Candidatus Ruthia magnifica str. Cm (Calyptogena magnifica): one gene and its partner. The main gene of each other region encodes a partner of the protein of the gene in region 2 in a complex. Links are inferred from orthologs where the notes say so. Each region holds a gene or a part of one and is shown on either strand. Other genes may lie near its edges.

Region 1 (15,075 bases), 190 kb from region 2 along the record:
AAAAACAATTCGCCACTTGAATGTCAATATTAGCCAGATTTTCTAATAAAGTTTTTGAATTTTGGGTAAGTTCTAATAGGCTTTTCTTTAGCTTGTCAGAATAGGGTAAATAAGCTTGTGTTAGTACTTTCCTACCCATTCCATTGATAATAACTCCATCAACACCATCAAGACTAGTACCAGACATTAAGCCGATGTAGTTAGCCATGACATTTTTTATATTTTTTTCCTGAACCACAAGAACAAGGATCATTTCGCCCTACTTTTTTCTTTCTTTTTTGAAATTTATTTTGTTTCGCAATTTCTAATTCAGCGTCATTAACACCCAAGGTTTCAACTTCTTCATGCTGAACCTGCACACCTTCATTATTTTCCTGTTCAACATCTGATACATTGGTATTTTCATTAATAGTAACGCTTGATAGAGATTTAACAATTTCAATATTAATGGTGTCTAGCATCGAGGTAAACATAGCAAACGATTCGTGCTTATATTCTTGCGTTGGATTTTTTTGCACATAACCACGTAAATTAACACTTTTGCGTAAATAATCCATAGCTGCTAAATGCTCTTTCCAATAGTGATCAAGAGTCTGCAACATAACTGATTTTTCAAATTCACGCATAGGTTTAGTACCAACGATTTTTTCTTTATGGTCACAAATTGTACTGAGTCCTTGAATAATTCTTAATTGTAATTCATCAATATCAATACCCTCATCAAGCCATTGTTTTAATGGAAAATCAGCTGAATAGTCTAATTTTAGTGCATTATGTAAGCCTTCAACATCCCAATCCTCTTCCATCAATTCAGCTGAAATATAGTCTGCAAAAAACTGCTCAATGACTTTTACTCTAATACTAATAAAACGATCTTGAACATCGCTGACACTCATCAAATCATCACGTAATTGATAGATAACTTTTCTTTGATCACTGGCAACATCATCATATTCTAAAAGGTGTTTACGTGCATCGTAGTTCATACCTTCTACCTTTCTTTGGGCGTTTTCAATAGCTCGATTGACCATTTTATGCTCAATCGCCTCGCCTTTTTCCATGCCCAATTTTTGCATCATAGATGCCATTTTTTTGCTGGCAAAAATGCGCATTAAATTATCTTCTAATGACAAATAAAAACGCGTTGAACCAACATCTCCCTGACGGGCAGCACGACCACGTAATTGATTATCCACTCGACGTGACTCATTACGTTCTGTGCCCACAATATGTAAGCCACCTGCTTTAATAACGTCGTCATGCTGAATTTTCCAATCAACTTTTTGCTTATCAGTTGCCTCTTCAGACAATTTACCACCAAGTACAATATCCGTACCTCGACCTGCCATATTAGTCGCAATGGTCACTGCACCGATACTACCGGCATTAGCAATAATAATTGCCTCTCTCTCATGCTGTTTAGCATTTAAAACTTCGTGTTTGATATTGTTTTTTTCTAATAGGGTTGAAATTAATTCTGAATTTTCAATACTGCTAGTACCTACCAAAACTGGCTGTCCAATTTGCTGGCAATTGGCAACATCAAATGCAATAGCTTCAAATTTTTCTTGTGTTGTTAAATAAATTTTGTCTGATTTATCTGCACGTGCTGACGGTTTATTAGGTGGAACAACTAAGGTTTCCAGACCATAAATATCTTGAAATTCCACAGCTTCAGTATCGGCAGTACCTGTCATACCTGAAAGTGTTGTGTAAAGTCTAAAATAGTTTTGAAAAGTAATTGAGGCAAGCGTCTGGTTTTCCTTTTTAATGCTCACTCCTTCTTTAGCTTCAATAGCCTGATGTAGCCCTTCTGACCAACGACGACCTGGCATAGTCCTGCCAGTAAATTCGTCAACAATCACAACCTCGTCATCTTGCACAATATAGTCCACATCTTTTTGGAATAAAATATGCGCACGTAATGCTGAATTAATATGTTGCATTAGTAAAATATTGCTCGCATCATAAAGACTAACACCCTCTGGTAAGGCTTCAGCATCAATTAATAAGTGCTCAGCTTTACCATGACCATCATCAGTCAAAAACACTTGCTTGTGCTTTTCATCAACGGTATAATCACCCGCCACTTCAATGACTATTTCTTTGCCTTCTCCATTTTCTATTTGCTTTGTAAAATTAGGAATCATATGGTTAATAGTCTGATAAATTTGTGCATAATCATCCACTGGACCAGAAATAATCAAAGGCGTTCTAGCCTCATCAATTAAAATAGAATCCACCTCATCCACAATGGCAAAATTAAGTATACGTTGCACTTTTTGCTCAGAAGTAAATGCCATATTGTCACGAAGATAATCAAAACCCAACTCATTATTAGTTGCATAAGCAATGTCACACAGATAGGCTGATTGCTTGTCTTCATGTGCCATATTTGAGACAATAACACCCACACTCATGCCTAAAAAATCAAATACTTTGCCCATCCATTGTGCATCACGAGTTGCTAAGTAGTCATTCACAGTGACTATGTGTACGCCTTTACCGCTAAGCGCATTAAGATAGGCAGGTAGAGTTGCCACTAAAGTTTTACCTTCGCCTGTGCCCATCTCTGCGATATTACCATCATTAAGTACCATGCCACCAATGAGTTGCACATCATGGTGTCTAAGATCTAATACTCGTGTTGATGTCTCACGAATCACGGCAAACGCCTCAACAAGAATTGAATCTAGGGTCTCTTTATTGTTAATTCTATCTTTAAATTCTTGGGTTTTAGATTTGAGTTGTTCGTCACTAAGTGCTTGCATTTTTGACTCCAATTCAGTAATTTTATCAACAGTTTTGTACAATACCTTAATGAATCGATCGTTTCTAGAACCAATAATTTTTGATAAAACTTTATTTAAAATACTCATATAGGATATGTTTAAATTAATTTAAATAACCCATTTTCTCATAGATATACAAATGTGTCAGTATAAAGCCCTAACAAATCTTGCAAGTTTTATGCCTAGTGGCCAACTTGGGCAACTATTTGCCCAAGCAAAGACCTATAATCAAATCAACATTGAGTTGGCTAAGCTTTTACAAGATACATTAAAACCACTTGAATTATGTTTAATTAGGGATAACACAGCAACATTAATAACTCATAACCAAGCCATTGCCTTTAGAGCTCAAAAGCAATTAGTGACATTGCTAGAACTTTTGATACAAATACCAGCGCTTGTGTCTATAACACACGTAGAAATCAAAATTAATATCAACAAATAGCTCTCATAACAATTATCTATTATATAAAGCTGATATACATTATAATGATTTGGGTCTAAAATTAGATTTTATTTCGATTTTTCAAAATAAAGGATTGTAACCCTATGTCAAAACAAGAGATAGACTTAAAAAAAAGACGTTTTTTAACGGGCGCTACAAGCGTAATTGGTGCAGTAGGTGTTGGTTTTGTGTTGGTGCCATTTTTATCATCATGGATGCCTTCAGCAAGAGAAAAAGCTGCTGGCGCACCAGTTGATGTTGATATTAGTAAGTTGGATAATGGACAATTAGTTAGGGTTCTATGGCGAAAAAAGCCCGTTTGGATTTTTAAACGTGATAAAACAACCATTGAAAATTTAAGTACGTTGAATAGTATCTTAACCGACCCTGACAGTAATAAACTCTCTCAACAACCAGAATACGCTAAAAATATTTATCGCTCAATTAATCCTAATATTGCCGTTATTGTTGGTGTTTGTACCCATTTAGGCTGTTCGCCAACCTATCGACCTAAACTAGGCTCTGCCGATCTTGGTGGAGATACATGGAAAGGTGGTTTTTACTGTCCCTGCCATGGCTCTAAGTTTGACTTAGCAGGTAGAGTTTATGCTGGCGTTCCAGCACCAACAAATTTGGTTATTCCACCTTATTATTTTGTCGCAGATTCTCTCATTAGAATTGGCATTAACCCAAAAGCATAATCAGGAGAATAGGATGAATAACAATAAAAACTGGATTAATCAAAGATTCCCACTAACCAAAGTTTGGAACGAGCATTTAGCAGAATATTACACTCCTAGAAATTTTAATTTTTGGTATTTTTTTGGTTCATTGGCTATGTTAGTATTGGTCATGCAGATTGTAACAGGCATTTTTTTAACTATGCACTTTAAACCTGATGCAATACATGCCTTTGCTTCAGTTGAATACATTATGCGTGATGTTAACTGGGGTTGGCTCATTCGCTATCTACACTCAACAGGCGCCTCTGCTTTTTTTATTGTTATTTATTTGCACATGTATCGTGGTTTACTTTATGGCTCATACAAAGCCCCGCGTGAATTGATTTGGATTTTAGGTATGGTACTATATATTGCATTAATGGCAGAAGCCTTTATGGGCTACGTATTACCATGGGGACAAATGTCATATTGGGGCGCACAAGTGATTATCTCACTATTTGGCTCTGTGCCCGTATTTGGCCCAGACATTCTAACCTTTATCTTAGGTGACTATGCAGTTGGCGACCCTGTTTTAAATCGATTCTTTTCATTACACGTGATTACTTTACCGTTAATTTTAGTTATTTTGGTGTTTTTGCACATTGTGGCATTACACACAGTGGGCTCAAATAATCCAGACGGGATAGAAATCAAGAAAAATAAAAACAAAGATGGCATTCCTAAAGATGGCATTCCATTTCATCCATATTACAGTGTTAAAGATATTGTTGGCGTGATAGTATTTTTAATGATTTTCTCAGCTGTTGTATTTTTCGCCCCAGCAATGAATGGCTATTTTTTAGAAAATGCTAATTTTGTTGAAGCAAACCCACTTAAAACACCTAGTCATATTGCACCACTTTGGTACTTGACACCTTTTTACTCAGTATTAAGAGCCATTCCGCCTATGTTTAGTTCACAATTCCCAGGTGTTGTTGGCATGTTTTCAGCATTATTAATTTTAATTGCACTTCCGTGGTTGGATAAATCTAGCGTGAAATCAATCCGTTATCGCTCATGGCCTTATAAAGTCGCTCTAGGAATTTTTGTTATCAGTTTTGTCATACTTGGTTACTTAGGCATGCAGCCAGTAACACCAATTAATGCACTATTAGCAAGAATATTTACAGTCACTTATTTTGGATTCTTTATCTTAATGCCTTGGTTTACCTCCATTGGAAAAACAAAAATAGTGCCAACAAGAGTAACGGAGTAAATGATGAAAAAACAATTACATGTAATACTTATAATATCGATTATAACCTTCTATTTTAATGTCTTAGCATCAACTGAAGTTCATTTAGATCATGCTAATACTGACATAAATGATAAAAAATCGTTACAAAGAGGTGTAAAGTTATTTATGAATTACTGCTCTGGTTGTCATTCAATCCAATTTATGCGCTACAATCGTATTGGAAAGGACTTATTCTTAGATGATGTCATTGCTGCTTATGAGAAAGCAAAAATAGCTGTGTTAAATAATCAATCACTAAAACATGATGATTTTGTGGCTCTTTCAAGAGCACTTGATAGTGAAATTACTAGCCCCGACCAAGCTAAAAGTTTTTTAAAAAAAATTTCTAAAGAAGAAATTGAAGAAAACTTAATGAAAGCCACTGATAAAGAGGTTGAAAAAAATCTAATATTTACCAACGAAAAAGTGGGTTCACTAATTACTTCAGCCATGTCTATTTCTAATGCAAAACAATGGTTTGGCAGTAATCCAGACTTGTCTTTAGTGTCACGTTCAAAAGACGTAGATTGGATATATTCCTATTTACGTGGATTTTATAAAGACGATTCACGTGTGTTTGGTGTAAACAACCATATACTAGAAAACGCCTCCATGCCAGATGTTCTATGGCAATTGAAACAAAACAAATCTAGCAAAGAATTTGAACAAGATATCAGAGATATTAGCAATTTTCTAGACTATGTTGGTGAGCCAGCTAAACTAGTACGATTTGACCTTGGTATTAAAGTATTGGGCTTTTTGTTTATCTTGTTCATTTTCTCCTATTTAATGAAAAAAGAATATTGGAAAGATATTAAGTACGGCAAATGGCGTACTAAAAATTAATTTCTAATACAAGTAAAGTTCACTCTATAACAGCGTCTTAAAAAACACTGTTATTATTATTTTTTAATAATAATTATTATGTTAACAAAACCTAATCCATCTTCAACAACGCTTTATTCTTCACCACAAGATATACAGTCTCATGCAGTACGCTTCATCATGGCTGAAAAAAATATTGAAAGAGGGGTATTAAATTTAAAGCTTGAAGAAATTCCTGAAGAAATTCTAGAGCTTAATCCATATCAATCATTGCCTACTTTGTTTGATAGAGGTATTGTTTTATACGACCTTTCAGTGGTGATGGAATATCTTGATGAACGTTTTCCGTTCCCACCATTACTACCTGTGGACCCTATTGAAAAATCAGAGAAAAGATTGCTTATCTTTAGATTTACCAGAGCACCTGGTTGTTTGTTTGAATTGGTAAACAACATTGAATTAGGCATCAAAAAAGACGCCAACAAAGCACGTAAAATTCTAAAAAATAATCTAATTGAATTGGTGCCTTTATTTGCTTATAAAGCCTTCTTTAAGAGTGACAATATGACTATTGTTGATGCTTGTCTAGGCGCTTTATTATGGCGTTTAAAAAAACTTGATATTGTGCTAGGCACACCAGGAAAAGCCGTTACAAATTATGCAAATAGACTTTTTTCTAGAGAAAGCTTCAAAATAAGTCTAACCGATTGTGAAAGAGAATACAACTAAAAAACATGTCTGTATTGTGTTCTACTTAAAGCTTATCACGCAACTCCATCACCTATTTTTTACTGGTTGTGTTAAAGAAATTTTAACACAACCAGATTATTCTAAATATTACTAGAAACACAATCTATAACCTATAATAATTATAATCTTAGCTTTAAAGTAATATTTTCTAAAAAATAAGTTAACACTTTATGCCTATCAATGCGATTGCTATCATTTATACAGGTAAAAAATGACGAAGGTATATTTTTTTAAATTGAAACCAAACTTAAAACTGTTTGATTAAATCACTAATAGGATTTTTTTAACTTTTCTTTCAAATGACGCTAAATGATTTTGATTAAACACATTGATATCAATATCCGTATGTTGCTTGATTGCTTGTGCATTTTTCAAAAAATTAGGTTGAATCTGATTCAACACCAACATGCTTATACTAAGCCCGCAACTCTGCGCAGAGTTAATGCTAAGTAACGCTTGATTAACTGCACCTAACTCATCTTTAATCACTAGCACTACTGGCATATCAAGTGCTTGAATTAAATCACTGTTTAATGCTTGTCTCGCTATTGGAGAAAGTAATCCACCCGTCCCTTCAACAATAACAAATTCATCTGACATACAAGCATCAACTAAATCATCTAAAGTAAGTTTTAATCCCGAGTCTTGGCTTGCCATTTGCGCACTACTACACGATTCTAACTTATATCGGCACACCTTGTCAATTGGCTCATTAATATTACAAGCCTTGGATAATAACAAGGCATCCTTTGGAATTAGCCGCCCATTCTTATTTTCACAATCACTTTCAACTGGCTTTCTAGCACTAACCTTAAGAGTGTTTGACAATAATCTAATTAAATATTGGGCAACAAATGTTTTACCAACATTGGTACCACTACCACTAATGAATAATCCTTTCATGAATAATAATTTTAACAGCAAAAATGTATAATACCACCCATGCTAAATAACTTAAAAACCCTGTTCTGCGGACTTTCATTAAACTCACCCATTGTCCTTTTATCAGGCTGTGTTGGCTTTGGTGAAGAGTATACACGAATTGATGGATTTTCTAATACCGATGTAGGTGCTATATGTCTTAAAAGTACAACTCTAGAGCCAAGACTTGGCAATATCCCTCATAGAGTATGTGAAACGCCTAGTGGTATGATAAACGCTATTGGTTTGCAAAATCCAGGTACGGATGTGGTGATTAACGATATTATACCGAATTTAGATAAAACTGAAACACATTTTATTATTAATATTTCTGGTTCATCCATTGAGGAATATGGCGAAATTACTAAACGCTTTGATAACACAAATATTGACGCAATTGAAATTAACATCTCTTGTCCAAATGTTAGAGAAGGCGGCGTAACATTTGGTAATGACCCAGATATCTCTTATCGAGTTGTTGATATTTGTCGGAAAAATACCTCAAAGCCAATTATCACTAAATTATCACCCAACCAAACTGATATTGCTTTAAACGCTCAACGTTGTATTGATGCAGGTACTGATGCTTTAGCAGTGATTAACACACTTATGGGTATGAGTATTGATACTAAAACCAAAAAACCAATCATTGGTAATAATCAAGGTGGTTTATCTGGCCCTGCTATTAAACCAATCGCTCTGTTAAAAGTACATCAAGTTTATCAAGTTAGTAAACATTACAATGTGCCCATAATTGGTCAAGGTGGCATTACCACTGCTAACGATGCAATAGAATTTATCATCGCAGGTGCAGCAACTATTGGCATAGGTACAGCACTGTTTTATGATCCATTAGTGTGTCATAAAATCAATGATGGTATTAGTGAATATTTAAACGAAAATAACTTAAACAATATTGGTGATTTAGTTGGTATATTAGAGCTCAATTCATCCATATAAGTCTGTGATCCTAATATGAACAAAAATACCTTATGAACTCAGAATATAACGCTCAAAAAATTGAGGCGCAAGCGCAAAAATATTGGCAAGAAAATAAATCTTTTGAAGTTAGTGAAGACACTTCAAAGGAAAAATATTACTGCTTGAGTATGTTTCCATACCCATCTGGGAGCTTGCACATGGGTCATGTGCGTAATTATAGTATTGGCGATGTTATTTCTCGCTATCAAAAAATGCAAGGCAAAAATGTCATGCAACCGATTGGCTGGGATGGGTTTGGTCTACCGGCTGAAAATGCTGCATTAGAGAATAAAGTTTCTCCAGCCAAATGGACTTATGAAAATATAGATTATATGAGAGATCAGTTAAGTAAACTAGGTTTTGGCTATGATTGGTCACGAGAAATTGCTACTTGTCACCAAAAATATTATCGCTGGGAACAATGGTTATTCATTAAATTATTTGAAAAAGACTTGGTGTATAAGAAAAATGCTATTGTTAATTGGGACCCTGTTGATCAAACCGTATTAGCAAATGAACAAGTGATTGATGGGCGTGGATGGCGTTCTAATGCACTGATTGAGAAAAAAAAAATCTCACAATGGTTTATGCGTATCACAAATTATGCCGATGAATTAATTTATGGTTTAGATAAACTCGATGGTTGGCCAGATGCGGTTAAAACTATGCAAAAAAATTGGATTGGTAAATCTGTTGGCCTAGAGGTTGACTTTCCTAGACATAATGCCGATTCGATTAAAGTTTACACCACTCGTCCAGACACACTCATGGGTGTTACCTACCTAGTTATCTCTAGTGAACATCCTATTGCGCTTGAGGCTGGCAAAAATAATCCACAAGTTCAAGCTTTTATTGACGAATGCAAAACCATACAAATCACCAAAGAAACAATGAAAACCATAGATAAAAAAGGTATTGACTTAGGAGTAAAATGTATACATCCAATTACAAGCGATGATGTGCCTATTTGGATTGCTAATTTTGTTTTAATTGGCTACGGTACGGGTGCAGTTATGAGTGTTCCTGCACACGATAAAAGGGATTATGAATTTGCAAAAAAATATGGTATTGCCATAAAAAAAGTTATTAATGAAAATATAAGTATTGATAAAAATGCTATGACAGATAAAGGTGTATTGTTTAATTCAGGTGAATTTAACGGCTTGAATTTTGACCAAGCCTTTAACGAAATTGCTAAGACCTTAACAGATAAAAATTTAGGTAGGAAAAAAACAAACTACCGCCTACAGGACTGGGGTATATCACGTCAACGTTATTGGGGCTGTCCAATCCCCATTATTAACTGCCAAAATTGTGGAATAGTGGTAGTGCCTGAAGCTGACTTACCAGTTGTCTTACCTGAGGTAATGAGTTTTGATAGTGTTGGCTCGCTCATCAAAAAAATGCCAGAATTTTATCAAACTACTTGCCCAAAATGTGGCAAGATGGCACAACAAGAAACTGATACTTTAGATACTTTCTTTGAATCATCTTGGTATTTTGCCCGCTACACTTGCAAAGATAATAACGATAAAATGTTAGATAAGCGTGCTAATTATTGGCTAGCAAATGGTGGTGTAGATCAGTATATTGGTGGCATTGAGCACGCTATTTTACACTTACTATATGCTCGATTTTTTAATAAATTATTGCGTGATGAAGGTTTTATTAAAAATGACGAACCTTTTAAAAATTTACTCACCCAGGGGATGGTGCTCAAAGATGGTGCTAAAATGAGTAAATCCAAGGGTAATACTGTTGATCCTGCACAAATGATTGAAAAATATGGTGCTGATACAGTGCGCTTATTCATCTTATTTGCCGCACCACCAACCCAAAACCTAGAATGGAGTGATTCAGGCTTAGAAGGTGTACATCGATTTATTAATAAGGTTTACCGCTTGATTATGGATTTTATCCAAGATCATAAAAGTCATGCTATTGGTACTTTGAATAATTTTGACAAAGCTCAAAAGGACATACGCCTAAAAACCCATCAAACACTTAGTAAAATTACCGATAATATGAGCCGTAGATATTTATTTAATACCGTTATTGCCGCACTCATGAAACTGTGTAACACCTTATCAAAATTTAATGATACCAGCAAAACTTCTATGGCGATCCGTCAAGAATCTATCCACATTCTACTTAAAACTTTAAGTCCAATTGCACCTCATCTTTGCCATTATTTATGGAAAAAATTAGGCAATATAAAAGCAATTATCAATGAACCATGGCCAAATGTTGATAAATCAGCACTAGTTCAAGATAAAATGCAAATCATTGTTCAAGTCAATGGAAAATTACGTACTAAATTAATGTTCAGTACTGATGTAGATAATGCACAAATTGAAGCACAAACATTGGCAAATGAGAATATTACCAAATTTACTAAAGGTAAAATTATCGTTAAAGTGATTATCGTGCCTAATAAATTAGTTAATATTGTTGTTAAATAAGTCTTTATTGAATACATATAAAACAAGGACTTACTTTAAAAAGTAGAAGTGTTTTATGTTTAAATTCTCAGTTGTAAGAAAGTTCGTGACTAAGGTTTTAATATGGTTTTTCTTTCTGTAGAAAATTGTAATATTGAACAAGTTCTTTTTATCCACAACTATAAACATCATTGAATATTTATTCACTTATATTGACTGTTATAACGCTTATAATTCTGCTTTTAAGAGAAATAGTGTAGTAATAGAAAGAAAAATTCAATCTGACATAATATTAGCAAGAACAAAGCTAAATTTATAATCATAAATGGCGTTAAAAATGTGAAAAAATTATCACTAAAGTTCCAGAAAAACTTGAATCTGCGCACTCAAAATTTACTTAATTGTTGCACCTTGATAAATATAGATAGTTATGGATAATAAGCACTGAGTGTCTCTTTTATAAAAACCTAGCTATATTATATAGAACTTTTTTAAAGTATTGTGTGTCTAAGCAGATCTAAAAAATATAAGGAAAAATTAATTTATAATGAAGTTTGAAATAAATATTAACAGTAAGATATTTTTCTAAAAGTATCACTAAAATTTAGTTTCAAATGGATTCATGTTGTTTGTATCTGCTTAAAAGAAAAATTTACTTATTTTTAATCATTTTTTTGATAATCGGATAAAGAATAATTTCCATTGCTATGCTCATTTTTCCACCTGGAACAACGATAGTATTGCGTCTGGACATAAATGAGTTGTTAATCATACTACATAAGTATACAAAATCAACTGGTGTTTTGTTTAAATCATTAAAGCGAATCACCACAAAACTTTCATCTGGTGTTGGAATGTCTCTAGCAATAAAAGGATTGGACGTATCTACCGTTGCAACACGTTGAAAATTAATATCTGTCTGAGAGAATTGTGGTGTTATATAGTTAATATAGTCTGGCATTCTACGTAAAATGGTATCAACTATTTCTTCTTCTGAATAGCCCCTTTCTGCATTATCACGATGAATTTTCTGAATCCATTCAAGATTCACACTGGGAACAACGCCAATTTTTAAGTCACCATGTTGTGCCATATCTATATCATCTGTAACTACTGCACCATGTAAACCTTCATAAAATAATAAATCCGTAGTATCATCTACTTTTTTCCAGGGGGTAAACTCTCCAGGGCTTAAATAGGTACTTAAACGTTGGTTGTATTCGACAGCTTCTTCTTCAGAGTGTAAATAATAACGACGGTCACATTTACCTGTTTTTCCATAATCTTTGAAAGTTTGTTCTATTTTTTCAAATAAATTAGCATCTGGACCAAAATGAGAAAAGAAATTATTACCTAAATCTTCTTGTTTTTTAACATTTTCCTTCATTGAGGTTCGATCATATTTGTGAAAACTATCCCCCTCTAGAATCAAAGGATTGATACTTTCTTTTCTAAAAATATGCTCAAAGGCACGTTTAATAAAGGTTGTTCCAGCACCTGATGAGCCTATTACTACAATAACTGGGTGTTTTTTTGACATATTTGTCTCCTTATTTGTATTTTATTTTTTTTAAAAATATAAGTTATCAACTAACAAGGCATTGTTCTCAATAAAGTTTCTTCTAGGTTCGACTTTATCACCCATTAGGGTTGAGAAAACTTCATTAGCAACAATAGAATCTTCAATTTTAACTTTAAGTAGGGTTCTTTGTTCAGGATCCATGGTAGTTTCCCAAAGTTGTTCAGGATTCATTTCACCTAAACCTTTGTATCTTTGGAAACTTTGACCTTTTTTAGCATCTTTAATCAAAAAATCAACTACATGACTAAAACGATCAACTTTGACTTGTTTATTTTTCTTTTCAATATAAGATTCTTGAGTAATCATACTTTCAATTTTTTTAGAAAAATCTTTAATGGCCTGATAATCAAGAGAACTGAAGAATGCTGCATTTAGTGTTTTATGTTCAGTATTAACTCCATACACGCATAATGTATGCTCAACTTCATTAGAAATAGCATTAAAAGTAACTATATGTTTTTGTGCTGGCGTTATATCTTTGTTTAATTTTTCAGTTAAATTTGCACACCAAGTGTTCATATTTTTTTGATTGGTTAAATCATCAATAGGTGTTGAACTTGCAATTACTTTGAGTAGAGCTAAATTATAACGTTTATACAATTTATCAATAATGGTATTTATTTTGTAATATTCTTTTACTAAAGATTCTAATGCCATGCCTGAAATAGCAGGCGTTTCTTTTGATAAAAAGAAATATGCATCATTAATTGCTTCTTGTAATAAATAATCATTTAATTCTTGATTATCCTTTAAATAGCATTCTTGCTTACCTTTTTTGATTTTGTATAAAGGTGGTTGTGCAATATACAAATATCCATTTTCAATTAATTCTGGTAAATAACGATAGAAAAAGGTTAATAATAGAGTGCGAATATGTGCACCATCTACATCCGCATCTGTCATAATTACAATTTTATGATAACGCAACTTAGTAATATCGTACTCTTCTTTTCCGATACCACAACCTAGTGCAGTAATTAAAGTGCCCACTTCTATTGAAGATAATATTTTTTCAAAGCGAACTTTCTCAACATTTAATATTTTTCCCTTTAAAGGTAAAATAGCTTGTGTATGCCGATCACGGCCTTGTTTAGCAGAGCCACCTGCAGAATCACCCTCAACTAAAAAAATTTCACTTTTAGTAGGATCTTTTGTTTGGCAATCGCTTAATTTTCCAGGTAAATCAGCGATATTGAGCATACCTTTACGACGGATTATTTCTCTTGCTTTTCGAGCTGCATTACGCGCATGTGAAGCGTCTAAAATTTTTCTAATAATAATTTTTGCTTCTATTGGATTTTCTAATAAATAGTCACTTAATTTTTCATTCAGTGCTGATTCAACAGGTGCTCTAACTTCACTTGATACTAATTTATCTTTGGTTTGTGATGAAAATTTTGGATTAGGTATTTTAATACTAATAATCGCTGTTAAGCCTTCACGAGTATCTTCACCTGTAATTGAAATTTTTTCTTTTTTAGCAATGCTGGAATTATTAATATAATTATTAAATGTTCTGGTTAATGCACCTCTAAAACCAGCCAAGTGACCACCCCCATATTTTTGTGGAATGTTGTTTGTAAAACAATAAATATTTTCTTGATAAGAATCAGACCATTGTAATGCTACATTAATTTCAATATCATCACGTTGTGCATTGATTGTAATAATATTATTAAAAATTGGATTTTTTGCTTTGTTAAGATATCTTACAAATTCTTTAATACCACCTTTATATTTAAAAAAATCTTTCTTTCCTGTTGATAATTCTTTAACTTGAATATGAACACCTAAGTTTAAGAAAGATAATTCACGAATACGATTTACTAAAATATCATATTTAAATTCAGTAATTGAAAAAATATCAACATTGGGTTTAAAGTGAATGGTTGTACCTGTTTTGTCTGATTTTCCAATTACTTTTATAGGTTCATTAGGTACACCAATATTATAATGTTGAAAATAAATTTTACCATTACGGTACACAGTTAATTCAACCCATTCACTCAGTGCATTAACAACAGATATACCCACGCCATGTAATCCACCTGATATTTTATAAGAGTTGTCATCAAATTTACCTCCTGCATGGAGCATAGTCATAATTACTTCTGCTGCAGATATTCCCTCTTTAGGATGAATATCAACAGGAATACCACGACCATTATCGTTAACAGAAATTGATAGATCTTCGTGAAGAGTAATATTAATTTTTGAACAAAATCCAGCTAAAGCTTCATCAATAGCATTATCAACAACTTCAAATATCATGTGATGCAATCCAGTACCATCATCTGTATCACCAATGTACATGCCAGGACGTTTTCGAACTGCATCCAATCCTTTTAAAATTTTAATACTAGAAGCTTGATATTCTTG
Region 2 (11,895 bases):
CACAGGTGCCAGTGTTAGAGGTCCAATTCCTCTACCTACTAAGAAGGAGCGTTTCACTGTATTGACCTCTCCTCACGTTAATAAGAAGGCAAGAGATCAATACGAATTAAGAACTTACGTTAGATTAATGGATGTTATTAGTCCAACAGATAAAACAGTAGATGCACTCATGAAGCTAGATTTAGCAGCTGGTGTTGATGTTGCAATTAAGCTTAATTAAACACAAAAGTAAGTAAATAATTTAGGAATAAGATCATGGCAATGGGTTTAGTAGGACAAAAAATAGGAATGACGCGCTTGATAAGCGATGACGGTTCTATCACGCCAGTGAGTGTAATTAAAATTGAACTTAATCGTATTGTTCAAACAAAAACGGTTGATACAAATGGCTATAGTGCTATCCAAGTAACAACAGGAGTGAAAGTAAATAAAAAAGGCGAAGCTAAAGTGCATCGCGTACCTGCTGCAATTAAAGGTCATTACGCTAAAACCTCTCAAGAAATTGGTTTGGGACTTTGGGAATTTAGAGTAGAGGCTGATGAAATAACCGATGCAACAAGTGTTGATATTTCATTATTTAGCGCTGGTCACTATGTTAATGTTGTTGGTAGATCTAAAGGAAAAGGGTTTCAAGGTGGTGTAAAACGCCATAATTTCCAAATGCAAGATGCCACTCATGGCAACTCAATTTCTCACCGTGCTATTGGTTCTACAGGACAATGTCAAGAACCGGGCCGTGTATTTAAAGGTAAGAAAATGGCTGGTCATATGGGTAATGAGCAAGTAACTCAAGAGTGCTTAAAGATTGTTAAAGTGGACAGTGAAAGAAATATCATTTTTGTTAAAGGTTCAATTCCTGGTGCAACTAAAGGCTTTGTTAAAATTTCTTTATCATCTAAGAAAAATAAAATTAATCAAGAAGTTAGTAAAAATATTCAAAATCAGGCAACTAATGAAGTTGTTTTAAACTGAACAAGCGTAAGGGCTTAAGATGAAATTTAAAGTATTAAATATAAGTACAAATAAGTCAAGTACCATTGAGGTGGCTGATACTGTTTTTGCAAGAGGTTTTAATCAAGCACTGGTTCACCAAGTGACTACGGCTTACATGTCTGGCGGTCGTCAAGGTTCCAAAGCACAAAAAAATCGTTCTACTGTTAGTGGCGGTAGTAAGAGACCTTGGGCGCAAAAAGGTACAGGTCGTGCTCGTGCTGGTACTACTCGTGGCCCTATTTGGCGTTCAGGTGGCGTGACATTTTCAGCTGCACCAAGAGGTTATGCGCAAAAGGTTAATAAAAAAATGTATAAGGGTGCAATTAGTGTTATTTTTTCTGAACTTGCTCGCTCTGAACGTTTAAAAGTGGTGTCAGAATTTAACATTAAAGAGATTAAAACTAAAAATATCACCGCATTACTCAAGGCACTTAATGTTAAAGATGTTTTACTAATGACTGATGAGCTAGATGAGAATTTATATTTATCTTCTCGTAATTTATATCATGTTGGTGTTTGTGATATACAAAGTATTGATCCAGTTAGCTTGATTGGTTATGATAATGTTGTGGTAACTGAAATAGCATTGAAGAAAATTGAGGCAATGTTATGAATCAAGAAAAAATATTAAAAATCTTATTGGCACCAATCGTTTCTGAAAAAACGACCATGCTATCAGCACATAATCAATATGCATTTAAAGTTCGTGTTGATTGTTCTAAAAGAGAAATTAAAGCTGCAGTTGAAATGTTGTTTAGCGTTAATGTTGAGAATGTGACAACCTCAATTGTTAAAGGTAAGAAAAAAATATTTAAAGGCAGGATTGGATCACGTCCAAATTGGAAGAAGGCAATGGTAAAAGTGTCTGAAGGCCAAATGATTGATGTGAGCAGAACTTAAAGAGATTATTATGGCGCAAGTAATTAAAAGAAAACCAACCTCACCAGGCAGAAGGTTTGTTGTTAGTATTGTAGATAAAGAGTTACATAAGGGCGCGTCTTATGCGCCATTAACACAAAGCAAAAATAGAATTAGCGGTCGTAATAACGTAGGTCGTATTACCACACGTCATAAGGGTGGTGGACATAAGCGTCGTTATCGTATTATTGACTTTAAGCGAAATAAAGACGATATTACTGCACGTGTTGAACGTTTAGAATATGATCCAAACCGTAGCGCTAATATTGCCTTAGTTTTATATACTGATGGTGAGCGTCGTTATATTATTGCACCTCATGGGCTGAGTGTTGGTTATACTATTGTGTCAGGTAATTCTGTTGCTATTCAAGCAGGCAATGTAATGCCATTAAGCAATATTCCATTGGGTGGTGTAGTTCATTGTATTGAATTAAAACCTATGAAAGGCGCGCAAATTGCTCGTAGTGCTGGTGCCTTTGCACAATTGATTGCTAAAGAAGGCAACTATGTTACTTTAAGACTTCGCTCTGGTGAGGTGCGCAAGGTTTTAGCAGATTGTCGTGCAACGATTGGTGAAGTTTCTAGATCTGAACATAGTTTAAAAAAATTAGGTAAAGCAGGTGCCACTCGTTGGCGAGGTGTTCGTCCAACTGTTCGTGGTGTTGTTATGAACCCAGTTGACCATCCACATGGTGGTGGTGAAGGTAAAACCAGTGGTGGCAGACACCCAGTTTCTCCTTGGGGTACACCAACCAAGGGTTATAAAACACGTAGTAATAAACGCACAGATAAGCTCATTTTGCGTCATAGGAATAAGGGTTAATTATGGCTAGATCATTAAGAAAAGGACCATTTATAGACGAGCACTTAATCAAAAAAGTATTAGTAGCTCAAGAAAAAAATGATAGAAAACCAATTAAAACATGGTCGCGTCGTAGTGTTGTTGTACCTGAAATGATTGGTCTTACGATTGCAGTTCATAATGGTAGAGTGCATGTTCCTGTGTCTATCAATGAAAATATGATTGGTCATAAATTGGGTGAATTTGCTATTACTAGAACTTTCAAAGGCCACTCTGGTGATCGCAAAGTTTAAATAGGTAGATGACAATGAAAGAAGTTAAAGCAATACATAAATATGCAAAAACATCCGCTTTTAAGGTAAGGTTGGTGGCGAATCAGATTCGTCTTAAATCGGTAGACGAAGCCTTAAATATTTTATCATTTAGTAATAAAAAGGCAGCAGTTTTAATTAAAAAAGTGTTGAACTCAGCTATTTCTAATGCTGAGCACAACGATGGACTAGATATTGATGAATTATTCGTTGCCAGTATTTGTATTGACGAAGGTTCAACCATGAAAAGAATTCGTCCAAGAGCAAAAGGTAAAGCGAATAGAATTTTAAAAAGAACAAGTCATATTACAGTTGGCGTAAGCAAGTAGGTTTAATATGGGTCAAAAAGTAAATCCAAAAGGTATTAGATTAGGTATTGTCAAAGATTGGGATTCTAAATGGTATGCCAATAGTCAAGATTATTCTAAGTATTTATTATCTGATATTAAGGTTAGAGATTATCTATTCGATAAATTAACGAACGCTTCTGTTAGTCGTATTCAGATTGAACGCTTGGCAAATAATGCTAAGATTACTATTCACACGGCACGTCCAGGTATTATTATTGGTAAGAAAGGTGCTGATATTGAACAGTTAAAATCAATTGTTTCAAAAATGATGGGCATCCCTGTTCATATTAACATTGAAGAAATTAAAAAACCTGAACTTGATGCGCGTTTGGTAGCTGAAAATATTGCTCAACAATTAGAAAAACGTGTGATGTATCGTCGTGCTGTTAAGCGTGTGTTAGGCAATACAACTCGTTTAGGTGCTAAAGGTATTAAAGTAATGGTCAATGGACGTTTAAATGGTGCAGAAATTGCACGTTCTGAGTGGTATCGTGAAGGCCGAGTTCCATTACATACTTTTAGGGCTGATGTTGATTACTCTTCTTATGGTGCAAACACACAGTACGGTGTTATTGGTATTAAGGTTTGGATTTTTAAAGGTGAGATTTTAAATCACAAAAAAGGTACACTAGATGAGGTTGCTCGTCGTGGTGCAACGAATCAGATTGCCCAAAAAATAAAGTGAAGGATTTGATAAATGTTACAACCTAAGAGAACAAAATTTAGGAAAATGATGAAAGGCCGTAATCGTGGTCTTGCAACGGGTTATAAGGTTAGTTTTGGTGAAATCGGACTTCAGGCTGTGAGCAGATGTCGCATGACTGCTAGACAAATTGAATCTGCACGTCGTGCAATGACGCGCCATGTTAAGCGTCAAGGAAAAATTTGGATTCGTGTATTTCCAGACAAGCCTATTACTAAAAAACCATTAGAAGTTAGAATGGGTAAAGGTAAAGGTAGTGTTGAATATTGGGTTGCACAAATCAAACCTGGTCAGATGTTATTTGAAATGCAAGGTGTTGATGAAATAATTATTAGAGAGGCGTTTGCGTTAGCGGCAGCAAAGTTGCCAGTCAAAACAACAATAATTAAACGGACGGTAATGTAATGAATGTTAAAGAGTTAAGAAATCAAGACGTTTCAACACTTAATGAAACCTTGATTAAACTTCTAAAGAAGCATTTTGAGTTGCGTATGCAACATAAAAGTGCACAATTGGATGATGCTTCAAAGTTGGGAAAAACTAAAAGATCTATTGCACAAGTTAAAACCATTATTAGGCAGAAACAAGTATGAGTGAAAAAAAAGTAGAACGTGTATTAACAGGCACGGTTGTGAGTAACAATCGTAACAAGACCATTGCTGTTTTAATTGAACGCAAAGTAAGACATCCTATTTACAAAAAATACATTAAACGCAGCACCAAAGTTCATGCGCATGATGAAAAAAATAAATGTGCACTTGGCGATTTAGTTCGAGTGGTTGAAGCAAAACCATTTTCAAAAACTAAACATTGGGCATTACTGGAAGTGGTTGAAAAATCAGTTTTTGTTGATTAATATTAAATTTATTTAAAGAGAGTAGATCATGATTCAAATGCAAACAAAACTTAAGGTCGCAGATAATAGTGGTGGTGTTAAAGCGATGTGTATTAAAGTACTGGGCGGTTCTAAGCGTCGTTATGCTAATATCGGTGATGTCATTAAGGTCAGTATTAAAGAAGCCGCATCGCGTGGTAAAGTTAAAAAAGGCGATGTGTATGATGCAGTTGTTGTACGTACTGCTCATGGTGTTCGCCGTAGTGATGGGTCTTGTATTCGTTTCGATAATAATGCAATTGTACTTCTAAATACAAAACTTGAGCCAATCGGTACTCGTATTTTTGGTCCAGTGACTCGTGAATTACGCAGTGCACAATTTATGAAAATTGTCTCACTTGCACCAGAGGTTTTATGATGAAAAAGATTAAATTAAACGATGAAGTTATTATTATTACTGGCAAAAATAAAGACTCTACAGGTGCAGTAATCAAGGTGTTAGATTCTAAGGTGTTAGTTGAGGGCTTAAATCTTGCAAAAAAACATGTAAGATCTAACCCAAATGCAGGTGTTACGGGTGGTATTACAGAGATAGAAGTTCCTCTAGCGGTTTCTAATGTTGCTATTTATAATTCAGCAACTAAAAAAGCTGATAGAGTGGGCATCCGAACTAATAAAGACGGCATTAAGGAAAGATTTTTTAAATCAAATAATGAAGTAATCGTTTGATTAAGTATAAGGAAATATAAGCGTGTCTAGATTACAAGAACAATACAAAAATGAAATTTTACCAGCTTTGCAAAAAGAACTAGATATGTCTAATCCTATGCAAGTGCCTAAAATTGAAAAAATTACAATCAATATGGGATTGGGTAGTGCATTGGGTGATAAAAAAGTACTGCAAAGTGCATTGAAAGAAATGAGCCTTATTTCTGGTCAAAAGCCATTAATTTGTAATGCACGTAAATCGGTGGCAAGTTTTAAGCTAAGAGAAGGAAATCCAATTGGTTGTAAGGTCACTTTACGTAAAGAAAGAATGTATGAATTTCTTGATCGGTTGATTAATATTGCCATTCCTCGTATTCGAGATTTTCGTGGTTTTAAGGCCACTGCATTTGACGGTCGCGGCAATTATAACATGGGTATTACTGAACAAATTACGTTTGCTGAAATTGATTTTGAAAAAGTAACAAGAATACTTGGGATGGATATTGCTATTACCACCACTGCAAAAAGTGATGAAGAGGCTAAGAAATTATTGGTAATGTTTAAATTCCCATTTAAAGGATAAGAAAAATGGCTAAAAAGTCTATGATAAATAGAGACATCAAGCGTACAAAACTGGTTGAAAAATACAAAGTAAAACGTCTTGAGCTTAAAAAAATTATTAAGAGTATTAACGTATCTGATGAAGAACGTTTTCAAGCAACCATTAAGTTACAGGCTCTGCCACGTGATGCTTCACCAACACGTCAGCGTAATCGTTGCGCTTTGACAGGTCGTCCACATGGTTTTTACCGTAAGTTTGGCCTTGCTAGAACTAAACTTAGAGAGCGTACTATGAATGGTGAAGCTCCAGGTCTATCTAAAGCAAGCTGGTAAGGGGAAATAATATGAGTATGTCCGATCCTATTGCTGATATGTTAACGCGCATTCGCAACGCACAAATGGTTGAGAAGAAAGAAGTTAACGTTCCAGCGTCAAATTTAAAATCTGCCATTGCAAGTGTGATGCAAGAAGAAGGCTATATTAAATCTTTTAGTGTTGATGGCATTGCTGCTAGTAAAACATTAAACATCAAATTAAAATATTATGACAATAAGTCAGTCATTGAAAAATTAAAGCGTATATCAAAGCCAAGTTTAAGAGTTTATGTGAGCAGTTCACAAATGCCAAGTGTTATGAATGGCTTAGGTATTGTTATTGTTTCTACGCCTAAAGGTGTGATGACTGGACAAACAGCATATGAGCAAAATATAGGTGGCGAAGTTTTATGCAGCGTTTATTAATATTGGAGAGTTAGAATGTCTAGAGTTGCAAAATCACCTATTACCATACCAACTGGTGTTGAAGTTACTATTACTAGTAATTTAATGTCTGTCAAGGGTAGGTTTGGTCAGTTGAATATGAGTATTCATCCTTGTATTGTAATTACAAATACTAATAATAAACTTAGCTTTGATATAACTATTACTGAAAAGAAAGAGCAAAAGAAAGCTTGGGCTCAAGCTGGCACAGCAAGGGCTAATACTGCAAATCTTATTCAAGGCGTAACAGAAGGTTGGGAAAAGAAGTTAACCCTAATTGGTGTTGGTTATCGCGCCAAAGTGATGGAGAGGGTGCTGAATCTTACGTTGGGCTTTTCACACCCAATTAATTACAAACTTCCAGAAGGTATTACCGTTGAAGCACCCTCTCAAACTGAAATTATTATCAAAGGTATGGATAAGCAAAAAGTAGGTCAAGTAGCTGCTGAAATTAGAGCTTATCATCCGCCAGAGCCCTATAAAGGTAAGGGCGTTTGCTACATTGATGAGCAGGTTGTTCGTAAAGAAGCTAAAAAGAAATAATTGACCAAGGTATTAATATGAAACTTTCTAAAAAACAAGCTCGTTTAAGAAGAGCGACCAAATTTAGAGCTAAACACGCACAAGGAAGTACTAAGCGCTTGTGTGTTCACAAAACTGCACAGCATATTTATGCTCAGATTATTAGTCCTTGTGGTACTAAAGTTTTGGCCTCAGCTTCAACATTGACAGCTAAACTTAAAAATGGTGGTAATGTAGATGCAGCAACTAAAGTTGGCAAAGAAATTGCTAAAGCTGCCACTAGTGTAAAAGTAATAAAGGTAGCTTTTGACCGTTCTGGATTTAAATATCATGGTCGTGTTAAAGCGTTGGCTGACGCGGCGAGAGAAGGTGGTTTAGACTTCTAAGTTATCAATAAGATTAATTAAAAAAATTTAAAAGGCGTAAATAATGGCTGAATATAAGAAAAATAACAACAACGATGATAAGGATTATATTGAAAAATTGGTTAATATTCGTCGTGTTGTAAAAGTAGTAAAAGGTGGCCGTATCTTTGGTTTTTCAGCGCTTGTTGTTGTTGGTGATGGTAACGGTAAAGTTGGCTATGGCACAGGAAAAGCGCGTGAAGTGCCTGTCGCTATTCAAAAAGCAATGGATAAAGCGCGCAAAAGAATGAAGTCTGTTTCACTGGTAAACGGTACGCTTCATTATCCAATTGTCTCAAGCGTTGGTGCGGCTAAAGTTTATATGCAGCCAGCCTCAGAAGGTACGGGTGTTATTGCTGGCGGTCCAATGCGTAGTGTATTGGAGGCAGTGGGTGTACATAATATTTTGGCAAAATGTAACGGTACTCGTAATCCAATTAGTGTGGTGCGTGCAACGGTTGAAGGGTTGACTTCTATGTCATCTCCACAATTAGTTGCTGCTAAGCGTGGCAAGACTGTTGATCAAATTACTAGGAAAGGATAATGGTTGAAGAAAATAAAATAGTTAAGAAAGTAATAGTAACTAAAAAACCGACTATCAAAAAAGCACCAGTTAAGGCAGCATTTAAAAAAGAAGTAGTAGTTAAGAATGCAACAGTAATTAAAAAGACACAAACATCTAGTAAACGCAACACAGTTAATATTACCCTAGTTAAAAGTTTTCATGGTCGCTTACCATCTCATCGTGCAACCATTGTAGGACTTGGTTTAAAGCGCATTAACCATATAAAAGAGCTTAAAGATACGCCTGAAATTAGAGGTATGATTAATAAAGTGGCTTACTTACTAAAAGTAGAGGATTAAGAAAATGAACGTTATGCAATTAAATACTTTGTCGCCCATTCAAGGCGAGAAACAATCAAGAAAACGTGTGGGTCGTGGTATTGGCAGTGGCTTTGGTAAAACTTGTGGTCGTGGTCATAAAGGTCAAAAAGCACGCTCTGGTGGTTTTAGAAAGGTTGGTTTTGAAGGTGGTCAAATGCCTTTGCAACGTCGTCTTCCAAAGGTTGGATTCTCATCAAGAGTATCCATTGTTACGTCACAAGTAACATTATCTGAAATTGATAGGCTGACTGAGACTGACATTACTATTGATGCTTTAAAAGCACACAATTTAATCACTAAAAATATTAAACGTGTTAAAGTCATACTTTCTGGTGAAATTATCAAAACAGTTACATTGACTGGCATCAAAACAACTAAAGGCGCAAAGTTGGCGATTGAAGCCGTTAAAGGCTTAGTGAACGAGTAGGTTATGAAGCAATCCTTAGGTCTCTCTCAAGATTTATCAAAGCGTATCCTTTTTTTACTGGGTGCGTTAATTGTTTTTAGGTTAGGCACACATATTACCATTCCATTTATCTCTAGTGCAGCACTTGCTTCACTTGTACAAGATCAGCAAGGTACGATTTTGGATATGTTTAATATGTTTTCAGGTGGCGCGCTAGAAAGATTGTCTATTTTTACTTTAGGCATTATGCCTTATATTTCAGCGTCAATTATTATTCAGTTGATGACTTCTATTGTGCCAAAGTTAGAGCAACTGAAGAAAGAGGGCGAAACAGGTAAACGTAAAATTACACAATACACACGCATAGGTACAGTGGTATTAGCAATATTTCAATCTTATGGTATCTCTATTGCTTTGCAATCACAAAGTTCTGGTGGTATTGCTTTGGTTACTCAAGGTGACTTTACTTTTAATATGGTGACTGTAGTGACATTAACTACGGGTACTTTATTTTTAATGTGGCTGGGTGAACAAATCACAGAAAAAGGCATTGGTAATGGTATTTCAATGATTATTTTTGCTGGTATTGTTTCAGGTTTGCCTTCGGCATTAGGCTCAACTTTATCATTAGTAGCCACAGGCGAGTTAACTATTATTTTGGTGGTAATTCTATTGATCATGACATTACTGGTTACAGCCTTTGTGGTCTTTATGGAGCGAGGACAACGCCGTATTACGGTTAATTATGCCAAGCGTCAACAAGGTCGTAAAATGGTTAGTGGGCAAAGTTCATATTTGCCGTTAAAAATTAATATGGCAGGTGTTATTCCACCAATTTTTGCCTCATCAATTATTTTATTTCCAGCAACTTTGGGAGGTTGGTTTTCGCAAAGTGAAGGCATGGATTGGTTGGCAGATCTAACTGCTAGTATTTCTCCAGGACAACCCTTATATGTGTTATTTTATGGGTTGGCCATTGTATTTTTTACCTTCTTCTATACAGCATTAACATTTGATTCAAAAGACACGGCTGATAATTTACGCAAGTCAGGTGGTTTTATTCCAGGTATTCGACCAGGCAAACACTCGGCAGATTACATTGATTTAGTTATGTCTAGGTTAACGGCATCTGGTGCGATTTATATTACTGCTGTTTGTTTGTTGCCAGAGTTTTTAATTTTATATTGGAATGTACCATTTTACTTTGGTGGCACAAGTTTGTTAATCATTGTTGTGGTGGTGATGGATTTTATTGCACAAGCTCAATCTCACTTAATGTCTAATCAGTATGAGTCATTAATGAAGAAGACAGGTTTAAACTAAAAAGGTCATTATTATGAAAGTAAGAGCATCAGTTAAGAAAATTTGTAACAATTGTAAAATTATTAAACGTCATGGTGTAGTTCGTGTTATTTGTAAAGAACCTCGTCATAAGCAAAGACAAGGTTAATTAGGATTGACATTGAAAAGTTGTAAGTGTAAAATCATGGGTTTTTTAAATTGTATGCTTTTTATTAAAATGAAAGCTTACGATACGTAATGATAGTAAAAGAATATAAGGAAATAAAGTCTACGAAACAAACACACGTTAGAGGTATAAGATAAATGGCTAGAATAGCAGGAATAAACATCCCGACACATAAACATATTGTGATTGGCTTGCAGTCAATTTTTGGTATTGGTGATACCAGAGCAAAAGCGACTTGCAAGATCCTTAAATTAGATCCAGCTACCAAAGTTGTTGATATTGCTGAAGATCAGTTGGAATTAATTCGTGCAGAAGTTGCTAAGTATGAAGTTGAAGGTGATCTTCGTCGTCAAGTTTCTATGGATATTAAACGTCTTAAAGATTTAGGTTGTTATCGTGGTGTTCGTCATAGAAAATCACTGCCATTACGTGGTCAAAGAACAAAAACAAACGCAAGAACTCGTAAGGGCCCTCGTCGTTTAATTAAATAATCATAGGTAGATATTATGGCTAAAACACCCACAAGAAAGAAGTCTAAAAAAGTAATTATTGATGGTATTGCGCACATTCATGCAACGTTTAATAATACCATTGTGATGATTACAGATCGTCATGGTAATGCAATTTGTTGGTCTGCCTCAGGTGGTTCTGGTTTTAGAGGCTCAAGAAAGTCTACACCATTTGCTGCACAAGTAACTGCAGGTAGTTGTGGTGAGAAGGCACTGGCTTTTGGTATGAAAAACTTAGAAGTTCGTGTTAAGGGTCCAGGTCCTGGCAGGGACTCAGCAATTCGTGGTCTTAATGCACAGGGTTTAAAAATTCAATCAATCACAGATGTGACACCAATTCCTCACAATGGTTGTCGTCCTTCTAAGAAACGTAGAGTATAAGGATAAATTATGGCTAGATATACTGGACCTACTTGTAAATTAGCACGTCGCGAAGGCACGGACTTATTTCTTAAAAGTGGCATTAGATCATTAGATTCTAAATGTAATGTGACTCAACTTCCTGGTATGCACGGTGCTAATGCGCGTCGTCAAAAGGGCACAGAGTATGGCTTACAATTACGTGAAAAACAAAAAGTAAGACGTATTTATGGTATTTTAGAAAAGCAATTTCGTCTATATTATAAAAAGGCTTCGCAAAAGAAAGGCTCTACAGGTGAAAATTTATTATCACTGCTTGAGTGTCGTTTGGATAATGTTGTTTATCGTATGGGTTTTGGCTCCACACGTGCCGAGGCGAGACAATTGGTTTCACATAAGTCT

What was found.
Region 1: the proteins of secY (region 2) and secA are in contact, whole or in part, in a crystal structure (PDB 3DIN), measured with the Thermotoga maritima proteins. The link is inferred for Candidatus Ruthia magnifica str. Cm (Calyptogena magnifica) from one-to-one orthologs. Residues at the interface, in WP_004081795.1 of Thermotoga maritima: Glu108, Gly109, Glu110, Glu111, Ala236, Glu237, Arg238, Arg239, Ile240, Thr241, Ile242, Gln243, Tyr244, Ala245, Arg246, Arg247, Val248, Thr249, Gly250, Arg251, Arg252, Val253, Tyr254, Gly256, Ala257, Ser258, Thr259, Tyr260, Leu261, Pro262; in WP_004082002.1 of Thermotoga maritima: Glu261, Ala262, Arg263, Lys300, Ala301, Arg302, Thr303, Ile304, Ile305, Leu323, Tyr324, Asp325, Pro326, Val329, Ser330, Tyr333, Ile336, Lys340, Phe345, Val349, Glu363, Phe364, Tyr374, Ser375, Gly376, Gly377, Glu393, Ile395, Thr482, Ser483.

What each region holds. Positions count from the first base shown.
Region 1 is NC_008610.1:2,964-18,038, reverse strand. The notes cover bases 1-3,227. They hold secA (preprotein translocase subunit SecA), read right to left. Parts: upstream 2,880-3,227; coding sequence 201-2,879; downstream 1-200. Other genes in these bases: RMAG_RS00070 (hypothetical protein), read left to right, coding at 2,932-3,227; RMAG_RS00080 (anhydro-N-acetylmuramic acid kinase), read right to left, coding at 1-208. In the rest of the region: more of RMAG_RS00070, read left to right, coding at 3,228-3,237; petA (ubiquinol-cytochrome c reductase iron-sulfur subunit), read left to right, coding at 3,342-3,938; RMAG_RS00060 (cytochrome b), read left to right, coding at 3,952-5,175; RMAG_RS00055 (cytochrome c1), read left to right, coding at 5,179-6,042; RMAG_RS00050 (glutathione S-transferase N-terminal domain-containing protein), read left to right, coding at 6,121-6,750; bioD (dethiobiotin synthase), read right to left, coding at 7,033-7,674; RMAG_RS00040 (dihydroorotate dehydrogenase), read left to right, coding at 7,714-8,652; leuS (leucine--tRNA ligase), read left to right, coding at 8,685-11,135; RMAG_RS00030 (phosphoribulokinase), read right to left, coding at 11,767-12,654; gyrB (DNA topoisomerase (ATP-hydrolyzing) subunit B), read right to left, coding at 12,685-15,075. UniProt on the Escherichia coli protein: Required for protein export, interacts with the SecYEG preprotein conducting channel.
Region 2 is NC_008610.1:191,693-203,587, forward strand. Bases 8,463-11,329 are described here. They hold secY (preprotein translocase subunit SecY), read left to right. Parts: upstream 8,463-9,180; coding sequence 9,181-10,479; downstream 10,480-11,329. Other genes in these bases: rpmD (50S ribosomal protein L30), read left to right, coding at 8,463-8,729; rplO (50S ribosomal protein L15), read left to right, coding at 8,743-9,177; rpmJ (50S ribosomal protein L36), read left to right, coding at 10,493-10,606; rpsM (30S ribosomal protein S13), read left to right, coding at 10,762-11,115; rpsK (30S ribosomal protein S11), read left to right, coding at 11,131-11,329. Also shown: rpsJ (30S ribosomal protein S10), read left to right, coding at 1-220; rplC (50S ribosomal protein L3), read left to right, coding at 256-972; rplD (50S ribosomal protein L4), read left to right, coding at 992-1,606; rplW (50S ribosomal protein L23), read left to right, coding at 1,603-1,893; rplB (50S ribosomal protein L2), read left to right, coding at 1,904-2,734; rpsS (30S ribosomal protein S19), read left to right, coding at 2,737-3,006; rplV (50S ribosomal protein L22), read left to right, coding at 3,021-3,353; rpsC (30S ribosomal protein S3), read left to right, coding at 3,361-4,059; rplP (50S ribosomal protein L16), read left to right, coding at 4,072-4,482; rpmC (50S ribosomal protein L29), read left to right, coding at 4,482-4,670; rpsQ (30S ribosomal protein S17), read left to right, coding at 4,667-4,933; rplN (50S ribosomal protein L14), read left to right, coding at 4,962-5,330; rplX (50S ribosomal protein L24), read left to right, coding at 5,330-5,641; rplE (50S ribosomal protein L5), read left to right, coding at 5,664-6,203; rpsN (30S ribosomal protein S14), read left to right, coding at 6,209-6,514; rpsH (30S ribosomal protein S8), read left to right, coding at 6,526-6,921; and 6 more genes. UniProt on the Escherichia coli protein: The central subunit of the protein translocation channel SecYEG. Consists of two halves formed by TMs 1-5 and 6-10.